Regions from separate parts of the Streptomyces sp. NPDC127100 genome, predicted to be linked through region 1. Evidence: predicted binding sites of a transcription regulator. Region 1 holds the regulator's gene; the other holds the start of a gene.
The links. Region 1 encodes HspR, which represses chaperone genes until heat shock. Its sites were predicted from a motif close to TTGAGNNNNNNNNNCTCAA; they were not measured.
Positions count from the first base shown of each region.

Region 2: a site for HspR is predicted at 3,785-3,803, ahead of lon (endopeptidase La). Genes of this name have one in related genera too.

Region 1 covers NZ_JBHXFL010000001.1:242,017-252,438, forward strand. The annotation lists gene ACFWJB_RS01150 (LuxR C-terminal-related transcriptional regulator) at 1-258, opposite strand, end outside; gene ACFWJB_RS01155 (sugar ABC transporter substrate-binding protein) at 398-1,513, opposite strand; gene ACFWJB_RS01160 (heat shock protein transcriptional repressor HspR) at 1,760-2,215, opposite strand; gene dnaJ (molecular chaperone DnaJ) at 2,221-3,411, opposite strand; gene grpE (nucleotide exchange factor GrpE) at 3,454-4,101, opposite strand; gene dnaK (molecular chaperone DnaK) at 4,098-5,960, opposite strand; gene ACFWJB_RS01180 (MraY family glycosyltransferase) at 6,055-7,209, opposite strand; gene ACFWJB_RS01185 ((Fe-S)-binding protein) at 7,453-9,735, shown strand; gene ACFWJB_RS01190 (FG-GAP repeat domain-containing protein) at 9,886-10,422, shown strand, end outside.
Region 2 covers NZ_JBHXFL010000039.1:30,492-40,913, forward strand. The annotation lists gene ACFWJB_RS27795 (multifunctional oxoglutarate decarboxylase/oxoglutarate dehydrogenase thiamine pyrophosphate-binding subunit/dihydrolipoyllysine-residue succinyltransferase subunit) at 1-711, opposite strand, end outside; gene ACFWJB_RS27800 (sensor histidine kinase) at 993-2,102, opposite strand; gene ACFWJB_RS27805 (response regulator transcription factor) at 2,099-2,839, opposite strand; gene ACFWJB_RS27810 (spermidine synthase) at 2,953-3,642, opposite strand; gene lon (endopeptidase La) at 3,826-6,249, shown strand; gene ACFWJB_RS27820 (lysozyme) at 6,558-7,376, opposite strand; gene ACFWJB_RS27825 (MarR family winged helix-turn-helix transcriptional regulator) at 7,617-8,111, shown strand; gene ACFWJB_RS27830 (protein phosphatase 2C domain-containing protein) at 8,174-8,965, opposite strand; gene ACFWJB_RS27835 (nitrate- and nitrite sensing domain-containing protein) at 9,407-10,422, shown strand, end outside.

The DNA.
Region 1 (10,422 bases):
CCGCCGCTGGCTGGACCTCACCTCGTCGTACACCCCGCGCAGCAGCCGGGTCATGACCTCCTGCGGGGAGGTCGGCACGAGCCAGTCCATGTCGTCCGGGTCGGGGTGCAGCAGGGCCAGCTCCAGCAGGCAGGGCACCGGCTCCGCGTCCCGGCGCGGCACCCGGCCGCGCCGTACGGCCCGGGAGTACACCCGGTCCCCGGCGGCACACAGCCGGTCGGCGCCGTGCGGATGCTCCTCAGCCCCGTGCCCGGCCATCGCCCATCCCACCCCCGGTTCCGGCTCTTTCCGCAGCGCAACTATGCGCGGCCGGGACCGGGTCCGCAACACGGCTCGGTGCCGGGCGACGGGCGGAAGACGGCGGTTCGCTCCGGTATGACCGGGCGGTGGGCGACGGCTACTTCAGCCCGATCTCCGCGCAGTCCGCCGCGAACTTCGCCGTGCAGATGTCGGAGACCTTGTAGAAGCCGTCCGCCACGACGGTGTCCTTGATGTTGTTCTTCGTCAGGGCGACGACCGGGACGAGCTGCGCCGGAATGCCCTGGTGGCTGGGGCTGTCGACCTTGTCGCGGGTGAGCGCGTCGAACTGGATGTCCCGGCCCTGGATGTGCGCCACGACCATCTCCGCGGCGTTCTCGGCCTCCTGCGGGTAGGACTTGTAGACGCTCATGTACTGCTCGCCGCCGACGATCCGCTGGACCGCCGGCAGCTCCGCGTCCTGACCGGTGATCGGCGGCAGCTCGGTGACGCCCGCGGACTCCAGGGCCTTGATGATGCCGCCCGCCATGCCGTCGTTGGCGGAGTAGACGCCGGCGATGTTCTTCTTGCCGATCGCCTCGATCGCCTCGGCCATGTTCGCCTCGGCGTTCGCCGGCTTCCAGTCCTTGGTGTCGTAGGACTGGGCGATCGTCACCTTGCCGTTCAGCTCGGACATCGCACCGGCCTTGAACTGCTTGGCGTTCGGGTCGGTGGGCGAGCCGTTCATCATGACGATCCTGGCCGAGTTGTCACGTCCGCCGAGCGCCTCGACGAGGGAGCGTCCCTGGACCTCGCCGACCAGCTCGTTGTCGAAGGAGATGTAGGCGGTGATCGGACCCTCGGCCAGCCGGTCGTAGGCGAAGACCGGGATGCCGGCGTCCTTGGCCTTCTGCACGCTCGGCGCGATCGCCTGCGCGTTCACGGCGTCCAGGACGATCGCGTCGACCTTGTCGTCGATCATCTTCTGCATCTGCGTGGCCTGCTTGGTCTCGTCCGCCCCGGCGTTGGCGTACTGGACCTTGCCCTCGTCCCGGGTCAGCGAGGCGATCTTCTTCACGAAGTAGGGGTGGTCGAACTGCTCGTAGCGGGTGTTGTCCGTCTCCGGAAGCAGCAGGCCCACCGTGATGTCGTTGCCCTTGGAGGGGCTCGCGTCGTCGCTGCTGTCCGAGGCGCCCAGCACTCCGCAGCCGGCCAGCGAAACGGTCATCGTGGACGCTGCCACGGATATGGCGATACGACGGATGCAGGAGCTCACTTCTGGTGCCTTCCGGACGCGGGGGCCGCATTGCAACCCAGGTGACTGAAAAGCCAACGCGTCGGCGCCCCCAGCGTCAAGCGGAACCACTTAACGAGATGACAACACCACGCTGCGCAGCCACTGTGGAGACGGAGCGGAATCGCCTCCCGCATCCCTTCACGCGCCCGGCACGCGAGGCGCACGCGAAGGGGCCCGGAGGTTCGGCTGAACCTCCGGGCCCCTTCCGGGAAATCCGACGCGTCGTCAGTCCGGGGACTGCTGCTGCCGCTTGGGCCGCCACACCACCAGCGCACTGGTCTGCTGGACCTCCTGGTACGGCACCAGGTCACGGCGGTACGAGGCGTGCACCGCCGCCTCCCGCTGGCGCATCGCCGTGGCCGCGCCGTCCAGCGCGTCCGACAGCTCCGCTATGCGGGACTGGAGCGCGGCGACCTGGTTCTCCAGTTCGATGATGCGCTTGATTCCGGCCAGGTTGATGCCCTCGTCCTGCGACAACTGCTGCACCTGACGGAGCAGTTCGATGTCGCGGGCCGAGTAGCGCCGGCCGCGCCCGGCCGTGCGGTCGGGGGAGACCAGGCCGAGGCGGTCGTACTGGCGCAGTGTCTGCGGGTGGAGGCCGGAGAGCTGGGCCGCCACCGAGATGACGTAGACCGGGGTGTCCTCGGTCAGTTCATACGGATTGCGTCGACGACCGTCCATTCCCGTCAAGCTCCCTTCGCGGCCTGGAACAGCTCCTCCCGCGGATCCTCGTCCGCGGTCGCCTCGCGATACGCCTCGAGCGCGTCACGAGCCTTCCCCGTCAGATCCTTCGGGACACTCACCTCGACGGTGACCAGGAGGTCGCCGCGGGTGCCGTCCTTGCGGACCGCGCCCTTGCCCCGGGCCCGCATGGTGCGGCCGTTGGGCGTGCCCGCCGGCAGCTTCAGCGTGACGGGCGGTCCGCCCAGGGTCGGGACGCGGACCTCGCCGCCGAGGGCCGCCTCGGCGTAGGTGACCGGGACGGTGACGGTGAGGTTGTCGCCCTTGCGGCCGAAGACGCGGTGCTCCTTGACGTGCACCACGACGTACAGGTCGCCCGCCGGGCCGCCGCGCTCGCCCGGTGCGCCCTTGCCGCGCAGCCGGATGCGCTGCCCGTCCGACACCCCGGCCGGGATGCGGACCTGCATCGTCCGGGAGGACTTGGCGCGTCCGGAGCCCTTGCAGACCTCGCAGGGGTTCTCCGCGATCAGGCCGCGGCCCTTGCAGTCCGGGCAGGGGTCGGTCAGCGAGAAGCCGCCGCCCGAGCCCCGGGCGACCTGCCCGGTGCCGACGCAGGTCGGGCACACGCGCGGCGTGCCGTTCTCGTCGCCGGTGCCCGAACAGGCCTTGCAGGGCTGCTGGCTGGACATCCGCAGCGGGACCGTCGCGCCCTCGATGGCCTCCGTGAAGCTGAGGGTGACCTCGGACTCGATGTCCTGGCCGCGCCGCGGCTGGGTCCTCGTGCCGGCGCCGGGACCACCGGTGCCGGTCCGGTTGAACAGGCCCCCGAAGACGTCGCCGAGGCCGCCGCCGAAGCCGCCGGCCCCGCCGCCCTGGGCGCCGCCTCCGAAGAGGTCGCCCAGGTCGAAGTTGAAGGTGCCGCCGCCGCCCGCGCCCGGACCCGGGCGGAAGCCGCCGTTGCCGAAGAGCGCGCGGGCGTCGTCGTACTCCTTGCGCTTCTTGGGGTCACCGAGGACGTCGTTCGCCTCGGAGATCTCCTTGAAGCGCTCCTCGGCCCGGGCGTTGCCCTTGTTGGCGTCCGGGTGGAACTCGCGGGCGAGCTTCCGGTACGCCTTCTTGATCTCGGCCTCGGTGGCGTCCTTGGGGACGCCGAGGACCTTGTAGTAGTCCTTCTCGATGAAGTCCTTGGTGCTCATCCCCGACGTCCCTCCTCTCCTGCGTCCGTGTTCGTCGTGACGTCAGCCCTCCTCCGGGCCACCGTTCTCCTTGTCGTCGGCCGCCTCGGCCGGCTCCTCGGCCTTGACGGTCTGCGCACCCGGCTGCGGCTCGGCCACCGCCACCCGCGCGGGGCGGATGGTGCGCTCGCCGATCCGGTACCCGGGCTGCAGGATCGCCACGCAGGTCGTCTCGGTGACGTCCGGTGCGTAGGAGTGCATCAGGGCCTCGTGGATCGTCGGGTCGAAGGGCTCGCCCTCCTTGCCGAACTGCTGGAGGCCCATCTTGGCCACGACGGTCTCCAGCGACTCCGCGACGGACTTGAATCCGCCGACGAGTTCGCCGTGCTCCCGGGCGCGGCCGACGTCGTCGAGCACGGGGAGCAGCTCGGACAGGAGGTTCGCGATGGCGACCTCCTTGACCGCGATGCGGTCCCGCTCGACCCGACGGCGGTAGTTCTGGTACTCGGCCTGGAGGCGCTGGAGGTCCGCCGTGCGCTCACCGAGCGCCGTGCGTGCCTGATCCAGCTGGGCCACCAGGCCCGCGTTCTCACTCGCGTCCCCGGCCGGGGCCGCCTCCTCCTCGGAGGCGGCCTTCGGTTCGGCGGCGTCAGGCGTGGCGCCAGAGGGGACGTCGGGCTTCTCGTCGAAGCCCGGGGTCTCCTCCGTCACGCCGCACCGTCCTTGCGCTCGTCGTCCACGATCTCGGCGTCGACGACGTCGTCGTCGGCACCCTTGTCACCGGCACCGGCACCGGCACCGGCGCCCGGGGCCTCGCCGCCGGCGGCCTGCGCGCCCTGGGCGTCGGCGTACATGGCCTGGCCCAGCTTCTGCGAGACGGCGGCGACCTTCTCCGTGGCGGTGCGGATCTCGGCGGAGTCCTCGCCCTTGAGCTTCTCCTTCAGCTCGGCGACGGACTCCTCGACCTCCGTCTTGATCTCGCCCGGGACCTTGTCCTCGTTGTCCTTGAGGAACTTCTCGGTCTGGTAGACGAGCTGCTCGCCCTGGTTGCGGGTCTCGGCGGCCTCGCGGCGGCGGTGGTCCTCCTCCGCGTACTGCTCGGCCTCCTGGCGCATACGGTCGACCTCGTCCTTCGGCAGCGAGGAGCCGCCGGTGACGGTCATCTTCTGCTCCTTGCCCGTGCCCAGGTCCTTCGCGGTCACGTGCATGATGCCGTTGGCGTCGATGTCGAAGGCGACCTCGATCTGCGGGACGCCGCGGGGCGCCGGCGGCAGACCGGTCAGCTCGAACATCCCGAGCTTCTTGTTGTACGCCGCGATCTCGCGCTCGCCCTGGTAGACCTGGATCTGCACGGAGGGCTGGTTGTCCTCGGCGGTGGTGAAGATCTCCGAGCGCTTGGTCGGGATCGTCGTGTTCCGCTCGATGAGCTTGGTCATGATGCCGCCCTTGGTCTCGATGCCGAGGGACAGCGGGGTGACGTCGAGGAGCAGGACGTCCTTGACCTCGCCCTTGAGGACACCGGCCTGCAGGGCGGCGCCGATGGCGACGACCTCGTCCGGGTTGACGCCCTTGTTGGCGTCCTTGCCGCCGGTCAGCTCCTTGACGAGCTCGGCGACGGCGGGCATGCGGGTGGAACCGCCGACGAGGACGACGTGGTCGATCTCGGACAGCTGGATGCCGGCGTCCTTGATGACGTTGTGGAACGGCGTCTTGCAGCGCTCCAGCAGGTCCGCGGTCAGCTGCTGGAACTGGGCGCGGGTGAGCTTCTCGTCCAGGTGCAGCGGGCCCTCGGCGGACGCCGTGATGTAGGGCAGGTTGATCGAGGTCTCGGTGGACGAGGACAGCTCGATCTTGGCCTTCTCGGCGGCCTCGCGGAGGCGCTGGAGGGCCATCTTGTCCTTGGACAGGTCCACGCCGTGGCCGGACTGGAACTGCTTGACCAGGTAGTCGACGACGCGCTGGTCCCAGTCGTCACCACCGAGGTGGTTGTCGCCGTTCGTGGCCTTCACCTCGACGACGCCGTCGCCGATCTCCAGCAGCGAGACGTCGAAGGTGCCGCCACCGAGGTCGAAGACGAGGATGATCTGCTCGTCCTTGTCGAGGCCGTACGCCAGCGCGGCGGCCGTCGGCTCGTTGACGATGCGCAGGACGTTCAGGCCCGCGATCTCGCCGGCCTCCTTGGTGGCCTGGCGCTCGGCGTCGTTGAAGTACGCCGGGACGGTGATGACCGCGTCGGTCACCTTCTCGCCCAGGTAGGACTCGGCGTCCCGCTTCAGCTTCTGCAGCACGAAGGCGCTGATCTGCTGCGGGTTGAAGTCCTTGCCGTCCAGGTTGATCTTCCAGTCGGTGCCCATGTGGCGCTTGACCGACCGGATGGTCCTGTCGACGTTCGTGACCGCCTGGCGCTTGGCGACCTCGCCGACGAGCACCTCACCGTTCTTGGCGAAGGCGACGACGGACGGCGTGGTCCTGGCGCCCTCGGCGTTGGTGATGACGGTGGGCTCGCCGCCCTCCAGAACGCTGACGACGGAGTTAGTCGTGCCCAGGTCGATGCCGACCGCACGTGCCATGGTGATTTCCTCCAGCTGACTTGAGTGCAACAGGCTCAAGTGTGCATGACGCCCACCGCTCGGTCAACAGAGGTGAGTCGAGCAGACTCAACTCTTATCCGTTCCTTACACGCAACGACGCTCTGACCTGCGCGTTCTCCGGGCCGACGGCCTGACGAACCGGGAAATCCGCTCGCCGAAGGGGCGATCGGTGGGGCCCGTGGACCCCCGTACCGGGCGTCCCGGGACGCGACGGCGGCACCCGGCCGGTCCCGCGCACGGCGGTGTGCGGCCCCGTCCCCCGCGGCTCGTACACCCGCACCCGCAGCAGACCCAGCACCACGGCGGCCGAGGCGCCCGCCACCCACAGCGCGGCCGTCTCCCCCACCCGGCCGACGTGCACGAGCACCCCCGTGAGTACCCCGCAGAACGTGCCCCCACCGAGCAGCACGACCACGCCCTGCGGAGTGACCCCCAGCCGCCGCAGCCGGTGGGCGAGGTGGTCGGGCCCGCCGCGCAGCGGGGGCCGCCCGGCCAGCCGGCGGGACAGCAGGACGAGGACGGCGTCGGCGCTCGCCGGCACGGTCAGCGCGAACAGCACCCCCGCGCTCGCACCGGGCGCCTGCCCCGCCCGGGTGAACACCGCCGCCCCCGCGAGCAGGAAGCCGGCGAAGAGCGACCCGGACGCCCCGAGCGCGATCCGGGCCGGGTGCCAGTTGTGCAGCAGGAACCCGGCCAGCGCGGCGGCCAGCGCGCTCAGCAGCACCGCGAGCCCGTCCATCAGCTCCGCCGCCGCGCACACGCCGGCACCGAAGGCGGTCACGACCCCGACCGCGCCGGCCAGCCCGTCGGCGTGGTCGAGCCCCCGGAAGGCCGTGGCGACCAGCGCGATCCAGGCCACCGCCAGCGCCCCGGCCAGCGGCCCGGTCCCCTCGTACGGCACCACGCAGGCCGCGGCGACGGCCGTGCCGGCCAGCAGCCAGCGCCGCCGCAGCCGCCACAGGTCGGCGGCGAGGCCCAGCAGCCCGACGACGCAGCCGGCGACGAGCAGCCGCACCACTCCGGGGCCGAGGTGGACGACGCCGGCCCACTGGCAGGCCCCCGCGACCAGCCCGGTGACGAGGAGGACGGCCACGCCACCGAGCAGCGGCACCGGTCGCACCCGGCGCCGGTCCACCAGGGCCAGACGCAGGGCGGCCGCCCTCAGCAGCGCGGTGAGCCCGGCGGCGAGGAGAAAGGAGACGGTGGCGGCAGTGATCCCGTAGAGCACGGACCTAAACTAAGCCGAATATCACGATGTGCGACGAATGTCCTGTCCAGTCCGGCGTGGCGGCGGCGGGCGACGGCTCCCCGGGCGGTCAGGGTTGCCTCAGCGACGCAGATCACCGCGGTGCTGACTACAGTGCGACAGGAGATACGGGTAGTCTCAGACGGACTGCATAAGTTACCGCTTAGTAATGTCGGGGTAGGTGAAGAACCCGCCCCACCCCTCGCAGGCCCGAGGAGCCCCCAAATGCAACTCGCCGCGATCGTCGTGTCGCTGGTTCTGATTGTGGTCGGCGTGGCCCTGTTCGCCCGCGCCATCCTCCAGATCGTCAACTACATGCGGCTCGGCCAGAGCGTGCCCAAGGGCACCCGCACCGACGCCCCCGGGCAGCGCACCCTCACGGTGGTCAAGGAGTTCCTCGGCCACACCCGGATGAACCGCTGGGGCATCGTCGGCGTGGCCCACTGGTTCGTGGCGGTGGGCTTCTTCTCCCTGCTGCTGACGATCGTCAACGCCATCGGGCAGCTGTTCCAGGCCGACTGGATCCTGCCGGTCATCGGCGACTGGGCGCCGTACAACGTCTTCGTCGAGTTCATCGGCACGATGACGGTGCTCGGCATCCTGGCCCTGATCGTCATCCGGCAGCTCAGCCACCCGAGGAAACCGGGCCGCAAGTCCCGCTTCGCGGGCTCCAACTTCGGCCAGGCGTACTTCGTCGAGGCCGTCATCCTCGTCGTCGGCGTCTGCATCTTCATGCTGCACGCGCTCGAGGGCGCCCTCCACCACGTGGACGGCTACGAGGCGTCGTTCTTCATCTCGTACCCGGTCGTCTCCGCGCTCCGGGACCTGGACCTCTCCGCGCTCCAGAACCTCGTCTACTTCTTCGCCGGCCTGAAGATCGCCACCTCCTTCATCTGGATGATCACGGTCGCCCTGAAGACCGACATGGGCGTCGCCTGGCACCGCTTCCTCGCCTTCCCGAACATCTGGTTCAAGCGCGAGGCGGACGGCGGCACCGCCCTCGGCGCACTCCAGCCCATGACCTCGGGCGGCGAGCCCATCGACTTCACCGACCCGGGCGACGACGACGTCTTCGGCGTCTCCCAGGTCGAGCAGTTCTCCTGGAAGGGCCTGCTGGACTTCTCCACCTGCACCGAGTGCGGCCGCTGCCAGTCGCAGTGCCCCGCCTGGAACACCGGCAAGCCGCTCTCCCCGAAGCTCCTGATCATGTCCCTGCGCGACCACGCGCACGCCAAGGCCCCCTACCTGCTGGCCGGCGGCGGCAAGACCATGGAGGGCGAGGAGAAGGCGTCCGAGGAGCAGCTCAAGGACGTCCCCGCGGCCGCCCTCGCGGAGGCCGAGCGCCCGCTGATCGGCACCGCCGAGGAGAACGGCGTCATCGACCCCGACGTCCTGTGGTCCTGCACCACCTGCGGCGCCTGCGTCGAGCAGTGCCCTGTCGACATCGAGCACGTCGACCACATCGTCGACATGCGCCGCTACCAGGTGATGATCGAGTCCGCGTTCCCGTCCGAGGCGGGCACGATGCTCAAGAACCTGGAGAAGAAGGGCAACCCCTGGGGCCTCGCCAAGAAGCAGCGCCTGGAGTGGACCAAGGAGGTCGACTTCGAGGTCCCGGTCGTCGGCAAGGACATCGAGGACCTCACCGAGGTCGAGTACCTGTACTGGGTCGGCTGCGCCGGCGCCCTCGAGGACCGCGCCAAGAAGACCACCAAGGCCTTCGCGGAGCTGCTGCACATGGCGGGCGTCAAGTTCGCCATCATGGGCGGCGACGAGAAGTGCACCGGTGACTCCGCCCGCCGCCTCGGCAACGAGCCCCTGTTCCAGGAGCTCGGCATGGAGAACGTCATGTCCCTCAACGCCGCCTTCGGCGAGGAGATGGACGACGACGGCAAGGTCGTGCCCGAGTCGGCGAAGCCGAAGTCGGCCAAGAAGATCGTCGCCACCTGCCCGCACTGCCTGAACACCCTCGGCAACGAGTACCCGCAGCTCGGCGGCGACTACGAGGTCATCCACCACACCCAGCTGCTCCAGCACCTGGTGGACGAGGGCAAGCTGATCCCGGTCACCCCGGTCGAGGGCATCATCACCTACCACGACCCGTGCTACCTGGGCCGGCACAACAAGATCTACACGCCGCCGCGCGAGATCATCGCCGCCGTCCCGGGCGTCCGCAACGAGGAGATGCACCGCCACAAGGAGCGCGGCTTCTGCTGCGGCGCCGGCGGCGCGCGGATGTGGATGGAGGAGCGGATCGGCAAGCGCATCAACAACGAGCGCGTCGACGAGGCCCTCAGCGTCAACCCGGACATCGTGTCCACCGCCTGCCCGTTCTGCCTCGTCATGCTGACCGACTCGGTCAACGGCAAGAAGAACGACGGCAAGGCCAAGGAGTCGATCCAGGTCGTCGACGTCGCCCAGCTCCTGCTGGAGTCCGTCAAGACCCCGGCCGACCCGGCCGGCGAGGCGGAGCCCGAGACCGAGCCGACGCCCGAGCCGGTGAAGTAGCCCCACGGCCACCACAGCCGGCCGACGCCCCCGGATCCGCCAGGACCCGGGGGCGTCGCCGTTTCCGGACTGTCCCCCTCACTCGAACACGTGCATCATGACCGGGGCGTTGTTCGGTGATCGGTGATGCGGACGAGGTGAACGGTGCGGGTGCGAAGAAACGCGCGACGAGCGACCGGCGGTGCGGTGGCCCTCGGCTCCCTGCTGCTGCTCGCCGCCTGCGGCCACGGCCCGTCACCCGCCACCGGCGAGGCCACCGCGGACGCCTCCGCCCGCGCCGCCCAGGCACCGGCCCTGCCCGTACCGCACGGCAAGGGCAGCAGGACCGCCGACGACTTCAACGGCGACGGCCACCGCGACCTCGTCCTGAACAACCTCGTCACGGCCGAGAGCCACGCCGACGACGCCGGCATCGGCATCGTCTACGGCTCGCCCCGCGGACTCGTGCCCGACACCCGGCAACTGCTCTCCCCGGCCACGCACGCCGCCCGCACCCAGGACCAGCTGCCGGCCGTCTTCGAGGCGGAGGCCCGCTGCGACCTCGACGGCGACGGCTTCACCGACCTGGTCGTCACCACCGACCCGCCCTACGACGGCCAGGGCAGCCCTCCGGTCCCCCTCCAGCTCCTCTTCGGCTCCCCCGACGGCCTCACCGGCCGCGGAGTGGTCCTGACCGTTCCCGACCGG
Region 2 (10,422 bases), on a different contig from region 1:
GTTCATCGACGGCATGGCCTTGATGGCCTGCACCATCGCGTAGCCGATCAGGTGCGTGAAGGAGATCTTCCCGCCCCGGGCGCGCTTGAGGTGGTTGTTGATGACGATGCGGTTGTCGAACAGCAGCTTCACCGGGACGGCGCGCACGGACGTCGCCGTGGGCAGCTCCAGCGAGGCGTTCATGTTCTTGACGACCGCGGCGGCCGGGCCGCGCAGCGTCACCGTCTCGGGTCCCGCCGTGGACGCAGCGGCCTCCTTGGCGGGCTCGGCCTTCGGCTGCGGCTTCGCGGCCTGCTTGGCGGCGGGCTTCGCGGCCGGAGCGGCCGGAGCCGCGGCGGCGGGCTTCGCGGGGGCCGCGGCCGGCTTGGCGGGTGCGGCGGCCTGCTGAGGAGCCGCCGGCGCCTGGGCCGGGGCGGGCTGTGCCGGAGCGGCCGGAGCGGGGGCCTGCGCCTGGGGCGCCGGGGCGGCCTGCGGCGTGCTCGTGCCCGTGGTCGTCGCGGAGCCGGACGCCGCCTGGGCGGCGGCCGCACCGGGCTTGTAGTCGGCGAAGAAGTCCCACCAGGCTCGGTCCACGGAGTTCGGGTCCTGGAGGTACTGCTGATAGATCTCGTCGACGAGCCACTCGTTGGCACCGAACGCCGCCGCGGGGTTCTTGCCCGCTTGGTCGGTGTCGGTCGAGATGCTCGAGTTACTGGGGGACTGTGGCGACACGGCGAGAACCGCCCTCTTCCGCTTCACAAGGTGGTGGACAGCGGGAATCAAGGCTACGCCTCCCCGGACCGGAAGGTCAGACCGGGCCCGTTCAACGTCGCGTAAGTCACATTGCAGACTGTGTTTCGGCGCTGGAAATGGCGGGAAACAAGCGAGGTTCTGTTGCGCGTGGGAAGGGGAGACCGGGGCCCGGCGCGGGGAGGTCGCGGGCCTGTGCCTGATCACACGTGTCCGTCGGCGCGAACGCCCGTGGATCTTGGTGCTCCGTTTCGAACCCTACGTCAACTCGACGCCGAGGGCAGGCCCGGAAGAGTGATGAGAATCCGGCACCCCCGCTCGGATTCGGCCACACCGATCCGGCCGCCGTGCAGATCCACCGCCCAGCGGGCGATCGCCAGGCCGAGTCCGGTGCCGCCGTCGCTGCCCGGACCGTGCGGCCGGGACACCGAACCCCGGTTGAACCGCTCGAACACGCGTCGCCACTCCGACCGCGGGATCCCGGGCCCCTCGTCCATGACCTCGAGCTCCAGGGACTCCGGCTGCGCCCCGCACCGCGCCCGGACCGTCACCCGGCCGTGCGGCGGGCTGTGCTTGACCGCGTTGTCGATGAGGTTGGCCACCACCTGGTGGATGCGCTCGGGATCGGCGTGGGCGGTCAGGTCGGACGGGAACACGTCGAGGGCGAGATGCACGTCGGTACGCGTGTGGCTGCCGGACCCGCTGGCGATGGCCGCGCGCGCCGAGGCGACCATGTTGGCCTCCTTCAGCACGCCCGACAGGTAGGGCCACACCTCGAAGCGCCGCTTGCGCAGCGGTACGACGCCGTTGTCCAGGCGGGAGAGGTCCAGCAGCGTCTCCACCAGCCGGCCGAGCCGCTCCGTCTGCCGCAGCGCGGTCCGCATGGTCTCCGGATCGGCCTCGGTGACGCCGTCGACGATGTTCTCCAGCACCGCGCGCAGCCCCGCGATGGGGGTGCGCAGCTCGTGCGAGACGTTCGCCACCAGCTCCTTGCGCTGGAGGTCCTGTGCCTCCAGGTCGTCGGCCATGCGGTTGATCGTGACGGCCAGGTCGCCCAGCTCGTCGCGGCGGTTCTCGCGCACCCGGCGCGTGTAGTCGCCGTGCGAGATGGACCGGGCCACGGCATTCATCTCGTCCAGCGGCGCGGTCAGCGAGTGGGCCACGAACTGCGTGATCAGCAGCGTGGCGATCATCGAGAAGACCGTGATGAAGCGCAGCTCCGTCTTGGTGTGCACCGCGATCACCGACAGGCCGGTGGTGATCAGCACCGACGTGACGACCAGCGCACCCAGCTTGGTCTTGATCGAGAACGGGCGTACGCCGCCCCAGGGCTCCCCGGGGCTCCTCCGTGCGCCTTCCCGTCCTGAGCTCATGGCGTCGGCGTCTCCAGCGCGTAGCCCACGCCGTGCACGGTGCGGATGCGCTCGGCCCCGATCTTGCGGCGCAGCGCCTTGATGTGGCTGTCGACGGTCCGGGTGCCGGAGGCGTCCGCCCAGTCCCACACCTCGGCCAGCAACTGCTCCCGGGAGAGCACCGCGCGCGGGGTGTTCGCCAGGCACACGAGCAGGTCGAACTCGGTGGGCGTCAGGTGGACGTCCTCGCTGCGCACCCGCACCCGGCGCTGGGCGTGGTCGATCTCCAGTTCGCCGAGGCGCAGGATGCCGCTGCGCGGCGTCGAGGCGGCCACGACGGCCCGCTCCACCCGACGCAGCAGCACGTGCACGCGGGCGGCCAGCTCGCGCATCGAGAACGGCTTGGTCATGTAGTCGTCGGCGCCCACTCCGAGGCCGACCAGCATGTCCGTCTCGTCGTCGCGCGCGGTGAGCATCAGCACCGGCACCGGCCGCTGGGCCTGCACGCGGCGGCAGACCTCCAGGCCGTCGAAGCCGGGCAGCATGATGTCGAGGATGAGCAGGTCGGGCTGCCAGGCCTCGGCCGTGTCCACGGCCGCCGGGCCGTCGCCCGCCGTTTGCACCAGGAACCCCTCGGCACGCAGGCGGGTGGCGATGGCCTCCATGATCGTCTGGTCGTCCTCGACCACCAGCACCCGGCGCTGTGCGCCCTGGGTGGCCGTCGCCGTGCCGTTGTGGGAGGTCTGTGTCTGCTCCATCGCCCGCCCCTGAGGTGTGCTTTCCGGAATCCGTGGGGTGATCCCATGACTGCGCTTGACGCTTGAATGATCCGCGTCAGGTCAGCAGCGTACGGGGAGGTGCCGCGCCTTTGCTATCCAGGCCCGATGCCGAGGTGGACGACGTCCGGAACGCCCCGGGCAACGGGGATCTCTTCGGTACGCACCTGCTGGAACCCGGCATTACGCAAGGTTTCTTCGAATTCCGGGGAGGGCTGGGCGGACCATACGGCGAGTACCCCGCCGGGTCTCAACACCCGTGCGCAGCCCGCCAGTCCGTCCGGTGAGTACAGCCCGTCGTTGCCCTCGGTGACGGTCCAGTCGGGGCCGTTGTCGATGTCGAGGCAGAGCGCGTCGTACGTGTCGGAAGTCTCATTGACGTAACCCACCAGGTCCGCCTCGACGATCGCCGTGCGCGGATCGGCCAGGGCCGCCGCCGACACCTCGGCCAGGGGTCCGGTGCGGTGCCAGTCGATGACGGCGCGCTCGCGTTCGACGACCGCGATCCGGCCCCAGCGGGGGTCGGCGGCCGCGTGCACCAGTGAGAAGCCGACGCCGAGCCCGCCGATGAGGACGTGCGGTGCCGCCCTGCCGTCGAGCGCCTCGGCCGCCGCGTCCACGAGCCGGCGCTCCGAGCGTCCGTCGGAGGTGTCCATCAGGAAGCAGCCGTTCGCGATGATCTGCAGCAGCGCCCCGTGCCGGCGCAGGACGACCTCGCCGTACGGGCCCTCGCGACGGTCCAGAACTTCCGGGGTGTCGTGGGAGTCGTAAGAGGTGATGGGCATCGGCCCATCCTGGCATCACCGACCGGGGAATGACCGGTGCTCCGGGCGTGCTGAGGGGGCGTGAGGACGGCTCGCGACGGGCGGCGTCCCTTGATCGCTCACAGCGAACAGCCCCCTGGGAACAATCGACGGCTCCCAAGCATTGAGTCGGCATAACTCAACTTGACTGCCGAAGGGGAGATCATGGCTGCTGAGTCCGCTGCCTTCACACCGCTCACCCTGCCCGTGCTGCCGCTCGACGACGAGGTCGTGCTGCCGGGGATGGTCGTCCCCCTGGACCTGAGCGACTCCGACGTACGGGCCGCGGTGGAGGCCGCGCAGGCCGCCGCCAGGGACGAACCGGGCAAGCCCCGGGTCCTGCTGGTCCCGCGCATCGACGGCACCTACGCGAAGACCGGCGTCCTCGGCACGGTCGAGCAGGTCGGCCGCCTCGCCGACGGAGACCCGGGCGCGCTGATCCGCGGCCGGAGCCGGGTGAGCATCGGCGCCGGCACCACCGGCCCCGGCGCCGCGCTGTGGGTCGAGGGCACCCGTAGCGACGAGAGCGTGCCCGACCCGCTGCCCGGCCAGGTCGCCGAACTCGTCAAGGAGTACAAGGCCCTCGCCACCGCATGGCTGCGCAAGCGCGGCGCCTGGCAGGTCGTGGACCGGGTCCAGGCCATCGAGGACGTCTCCGCGCTCGCCGACAACTCCGGCTACTCGCCCTTCCTCACCACCGAGCAGAAGGTCGAGCTGCTGGAGACCACCGACCCGGTCGCCCGGCTGAAGCTCGCCACCCGGCAGCTGCGGGACCACCTCGCCGAGCAGGACGTGGCCGAGACGATCGCCAAGGACGTCCAGGAGGGCGTCGACAAGCAGCAGCGCGAGTTCCTGCTGCGCCGCCAGCTCGAAGCCGTCCGCAAGGAGCTGCGCGAGCTGAACGGGGAGCAGGAGGGCGAGGAGTCCGACGACTACCGCGCCCGCGTCGAGGCCGCCGACCTGCCGGAGAAGGTCCGCGAGGCCGCGCTGAAGGAGGTCGACAAGCTGGAGCGGTCCTCCGACCAGTCGCCCGAGGGCTCGTGGATCCGCACCTGGCTGGACACCGTCCTCGAGCTGCCGTGGAACGAGCGCACCGAGGACGCCTACGACATCCAGGGCGCTCAGGCCGTCCTGGACGCCGAGCACGCGGGCCTGCAGGACGTGAAGGAGCGGATCACCGAGTACCTGGCCGTGCGCAAGCGCCGCAGCGACCGCGGCCTCGGTGTCGTCGGCGGCCGGCGCGGCGGTGCGGTCCTAGCGCTGGTGGGCCCGCCCGGCGTGGGCAAGACGTCGCTCGGCGAGTCCGTCGCCCACGCGATGGGCCGCAAGTTCGTCCGCGTCGCCCTCGGCGGCGTCCGCGACGAGGCCGAGATCCGCGGCCACCGGCGCACGTACGTGGGGGCGCTGCCCGGCCGGATCGTGCGGGCGATCAAGGAGGCCGGGTCCATGAACCCGGTCGTGCTCCTGGACGAGATCGACAAGGTGGGCTCCGACTTCCGGGGCGATCCGGCCGCGGCGCTGCTGGAGGTCCTCGACCCGGCCCAGAACCACACCTTCCGGGACCACTACCTGGAGGTCGAGCTCGACCTGTCCGACGTCGTCTTCCTCGCCACCGCCAACGTCCTGGAGGCCATCCCCGAGGCCCTGCTCGACCGCATGGAGCTGGTCCGCCTCGACGGGTACACCGAGGACGAGAAGGTCGTCATCGCCCGGGACCACCTGCTCCCGCGCCAGCTGGAGCGGGCCGGTCTGGACAAGGACGAGGTCACGATCGACGAGGGCGCGCTGCGCAGGCTGGCCGGCGAGTACACCCGTGAGGCGGGCGTGCGCACCCTGGAGCGGTCGATCGCGCGGCTGCTGCGCAAGGTGGCGGCCCAGCACGAGCTGGGCGAGCGGGAGCTGCCTTTCACCGTCGGCGACGGTGACCTGCGCGACCTCATCGGCCGGCCGCACCACGTGCCCGAGTCCGCCCAGGACCCGGCCGAGCGGCGCACCTCCGTGCCGGGCGTGGCCACCGGCCTCGCGGTCACCGGCGCGGGCGGCGACGTGCTGTACGTCGAGGCGTCGCTCGCCGACCCGGAGACGGGCGCGGCGGGTCTGACCCTGACCGGTCAGCTGGGCGACGTGATGAAGGAGTCCGCGCAGATCGCGCTGAGCTTCCTGCGCAGCCACGGTGCCGAGCTCGAACTGCCGGTGGCCGACCTGAAGGACCGGGGCGTGCACATCCACTTCCCGGCGGGCGCGGTCCCCAAGGACGGCCCGAGCGCCGGCGTCACGATGACCACGGCCCTCGCCTCGCTGCTGTCGGGCCGGCTGGTCCGCACCGACGTCGCGATGACCGGCGAGGTCTCGCTGACCGGCCGGGTCCTGCCGATCGGCGGGGTCAAGCAGAAGCTGCTCGCGGCGCACCGGGCGGGCGTCACCACGGTGATCATCCCCAAGCGCAACGAGCCCGACCTGGACGACGTCCCGGCGGAGGTGCTGGACAAGCTCGACGTCCACACCGTCACCGACGTCCGCCAGGTCCTCGAGCTGGCGCTGGCACCGGCCGTGAACGGTGCCGAGCCGGAGGTTCCGGTCGCGGCGTGACGGACGTGACCGGAAGAGCGAGGGCCCGGGTACCCGCGAGGGAACCCGGGCCCCGCCCGTGAGCCGTCCGGCCGGCCGGGGGCAACCCCCGGGCCCCCGGCCGGGAGCGGTGCGGCTGTCGGCCGTCGGCGAGTGCCTGCACCCGGTCCAGGGTGCCGTTGCCGTGTTTGTCGGGGGCAACCCCCGAGCCCCCGGCCGGGGGTGGTGTGGCGGTCAGCCGTTGGCCAGTGCCTGCACCCGGTCCAGGGCGCCGTTGCCGTGCTTGTCGGGGGCAACCCCCGGGCCCCCGGCCGGGGGTGGTGCGGTGGTCAGCCGTTGGCCAGTGCCTGCACCCGGTCCAGCGCGCCGTTGAACTTGTCGTGGTCCCCCACCGTCGGGCCGGACGAGGTGTACTGCCACATCGTGTAGTAACCCCAGCCGGCCGGCAGCGTGCCCACCGAGGTGGCGTACCGGGCGATCCACAGCGGGTTGTTCGCGGCGAAGCCGCCGTAGTTGCCGGTGCACTGGGTCCACCAGCTCGTCGCCGTGTAGATGACGGCGTCCCGGCCGGTGCGGGCCTTGTACTGGTTCAGGAAGTCCCGGATCCAGGTCACCATCCCGCTCTGCGTCTTGCCGTAGCAGGCGGCCCCGTACGGGTTCCACTCGATGTCCAGCGCGCCCGGCAGCGTCTTGCCGTCCCGGGACCAGCCGCCGCCGTGGTCGACGAAGTAGTTGGCCTGGGTCGCGCCGCTCGTCGTGTCCGGGGTGGCGAAGTGGTACGAGCCGCGGATCATCCCGACGTTGTAGGAGCCGTTGTACTGCTGGGCGAAGTAGGGGTTCGTGTAGTACGTCCCCTCGGTCGCCTTGACGTAGGCCCACCTGACCCCGCTGTTCCACAGGGTCGACCAGGCGACGTTGCCCTGGTGTCCGGAGACGTCGACGCCCTCCGTCTGGGTGGCGTCGCCGGGGACGGGGGTGCCCTGTTGACCGTCGTGGGCCAGGACGCCCATGCCCATGTGGGCGGAGCCGCGGGGCGGGACGTCGGCGGCCGACGAGGGCTGGGCGAGGAGGAGGGAGAGGGCGGCGAGCAGAATCCCGGTGGCGGCGAAACGCCGGCCGCGGGCCGATCCGGATCTGTGCACGAGCATGGACGTGCCTCCGATGGTTCGGTGGTGCTCGGTGGGGGACCGTGCGTGGGGAGAGACTCGTGAGTGGCGTGAGCATGCCATTCACGGGTCCGGAGAAGACGCTACGCACGTAGAACGGGGGGTGGGAAGAGGAGCCGGAAGCCGCCGTTGGTCTAAGCCTGCGAAATACTTGTCAAGCTGCGGCGATGGCGGCCCGTGGCGGAAACTTTCAGGAACGGGAAAATCGAGGCAGGGGCTGACGTGCACGAAGACGGAAACGGCGGCGGTCGCGAGGGCGAAGCCCGCCTGTCCGGAAGTGGTGTGAACCAGCCCCAGTTCCTGGCGCTGGAACGCGAACTGACCGTCCTGCTCCGGCGCGCCCGTGCCAACCAGGGCGAGATGGCCCGCGAGGTCCACCCCGACCTGGAGTCGTCCGCGTACGGCCTCCTCGTCCGGCTCGGCGAGTGCGGTGGGCAGCGCGCCACGGACCTGGCCGCCTACATCGGCGTGGGCAAGGCGACGATGTCCCGCCAGCTGCGCGCCCTGGAGGAACTCGGCCTGGTCGCCCGCGAACCCGACCCCGCGGACGGCCGTGCCTGGCTGGTCACCCTGACCCCGGAGGGGCAGGAGCGGGTCGGCCGGGTGCGGGAGGCCCGCCGGGCGCGGTACGCCCGCCGCCTCGGCGACTGGGACCCGCGGGAAGTGGCCGAACTGGCCCGCCTGCTGCGCGAACTGAACCGGGGGATGGAGAAGTAGCCGCCGCGGCCCGGCCCTTGCCCCCCTGGGTCCGCCCCTTCACGCGCCCGGGGCCGGACCCTTCACAACTCCGCGTACACCACCGTCGCGTCGTCGTGCGTCTTGCCGCGGCCGAGGAACTCCCGCGCCTCCGCCGCGTCCCCGCGCTCCAGCTCCCGCACCCGGTCCACCAGTGCCCGCCCGCCCTGCTTGCGCACCAGGGCGAGGCAGTCCGCCCAGTCGCCCTCCCGGAACGTCTCCACCCAGCGTGCGGCCCCGTCGGTCAGCGCCGCCAGTGTCCGCACCTCCTCGCGCGGCAGCGTCCCCGTCACCGCCCGCGCCGCCACCGCCGGGTCGGCGGCGGCCGTGAAGAAGCCGCCCTCCCTGTTGCGGTAGTCCGCGTCCACGATGGCGTCCGTGGCCAGCGCCGAGCGCGGCAGGCGGGCCAGCCGGTCGTCCAGGAGCGCCGTGACCGTGCCGGCGGGCGTCTCCACCAGCAGGGCCGAGTCGGACAGCACCAGGTACTCGACCAGGTCGGGGGACCAGCGCGCCAGGACCACGGTTGCCTGCGGAGTGCGCGGGTGAGAAAGGTCACAGGTTCCCGCATGTGCCGCGGAGGTATGCGCGATGGCACGGGACAGGACGTCGGCGAGAGGAACATCCCCGAGTGAAACGGTCAGTTCGGTCAGCGCTCCGCCGAGCCGCGCGGTGAACCAGGGTACGGAATGCAGACACCCCGTCCCGGTCCTCGGTGGCGTCACGCCGTCCAGCACGACGAGCGCGCCGCCCTGTCCCGAGGCCGGTAGCGCGACGCTCGCGAAGTCCTCGTTGGGGCGGTCGGCGAGGCCAGGTTCCGAAACGAGTTCCGTACGCATCCGGCCAGTCTGCACGATCTCTTCACAGGGTCCGCAAAAGGCTGCCAACTTCCCCCGAAAACGACGCTGTCGCGCAGGTCAGCGGCCGGATTTGGGTTGGAATGCTGCACTCCGGGAACGCGTGGCGGCACATCCTGCCACCGCCCGTCGCAGACGTCCAACCGGCGCACCGCCCGAGCCCGCCGCACGAGCCGGCGGAACTTGCCCCTCAACTCCCGGTCGGGGTTCACTCCTTCGGGTGGCGGGTCAGGTGATGCACGCCCACCGCCCACCGGCACTGGGATGGTCGGGAACCGGTGGGGGGCCTGCCCTGCTCACGCGGTCTCCCCGTCCGGCGCACGGTCGGCGGCGGGGGAGCAGCCCAGAGCTTGGGGAAGGGTGCACGCGCCGGCCGGCCAGTTGACGGAGCGCCACCCGGGCCCACGGGTACACGAGTCAGGAATGCGAGCACCGGTGCAGAAGACGCGGCCTCGTCGTACAGGCAAGCAGACGGCCCCCGCGGCAAGCGTGGAGCGAACCCCGGGCACCCCCTCCACCCCGGCGGCCGAGGCGCCGCCCGTCGGCAAGGGCCGGCCCACCCACGTACGCAACCGGCTCATCGTCGCCGTGGCGGTCGTGGCCGCCGCCGTGGCCGCGGCCGGGGCCCCGTCGGTCGTGGCCGCCTCCGGACAACTGCACGACTCGCAGGACCTGGTGACGCTCGCCGAGCAGACGCAGGACGCGCTGGCCCTCGCCCACTCCCTCGCCGACGAGCGGGACGAGGTCACCCCCTACGTCGCCGCGGGCCGCCCCAAGTCCAAGGCCCCCTCCGAGCAGCGCAGCGCACGCGTCGACCGGCAGGTGGAGGAGCTGCTCGCCGACACCGACACGCCCGCCTCCCTGCGCGAGGACCTCGACGCCATCGCCGCGCTGCGCCGTTCGGCGCTCACCGGCAAGAGCAGCGCCCTCCAGGCCCACGACGCCTACTCGGAGGCGATCGCCGGGCTGCACGCCCTGGCCGCGGAACTGGCCGAGCAGATGCCGCCCCGCGCGGGCGGCGGGGCCCACGCCCTCGCCGACCTGGACACCGCCGTCCAGCAGGCCGCCGCGACCCGGGGACTGCTGCTCGCGGCCCTCGGCGTGCCGAGCAGCACCGAGACCGTCATCGACCCGATCACCGGGCTGCCGACCGAGTCCGTCACCTCCTCGGACGCCGAGACCGAGCAGCGCGACGCCCTCAGCGCCGCCGCCCAGCAGGCCCGGGTGCGCTCCGACGCGGCCCTCGCCGACTTCCGCGAGGGGGCGCCCAAGGAGGCGCGGGACAGGTACGACGCCACGGTCGCCGGGCCGGAGGTCAACTCCGCCGAGAAGTACCTCGCCGGCCTCACCGACCGGCCCACCCTCTCCGACGACGACCTCGGCACCTCCGTCAAGAAGCTGGACGCGGCGCTCTCCGCCCGCGTCGACGCCATGCGCGG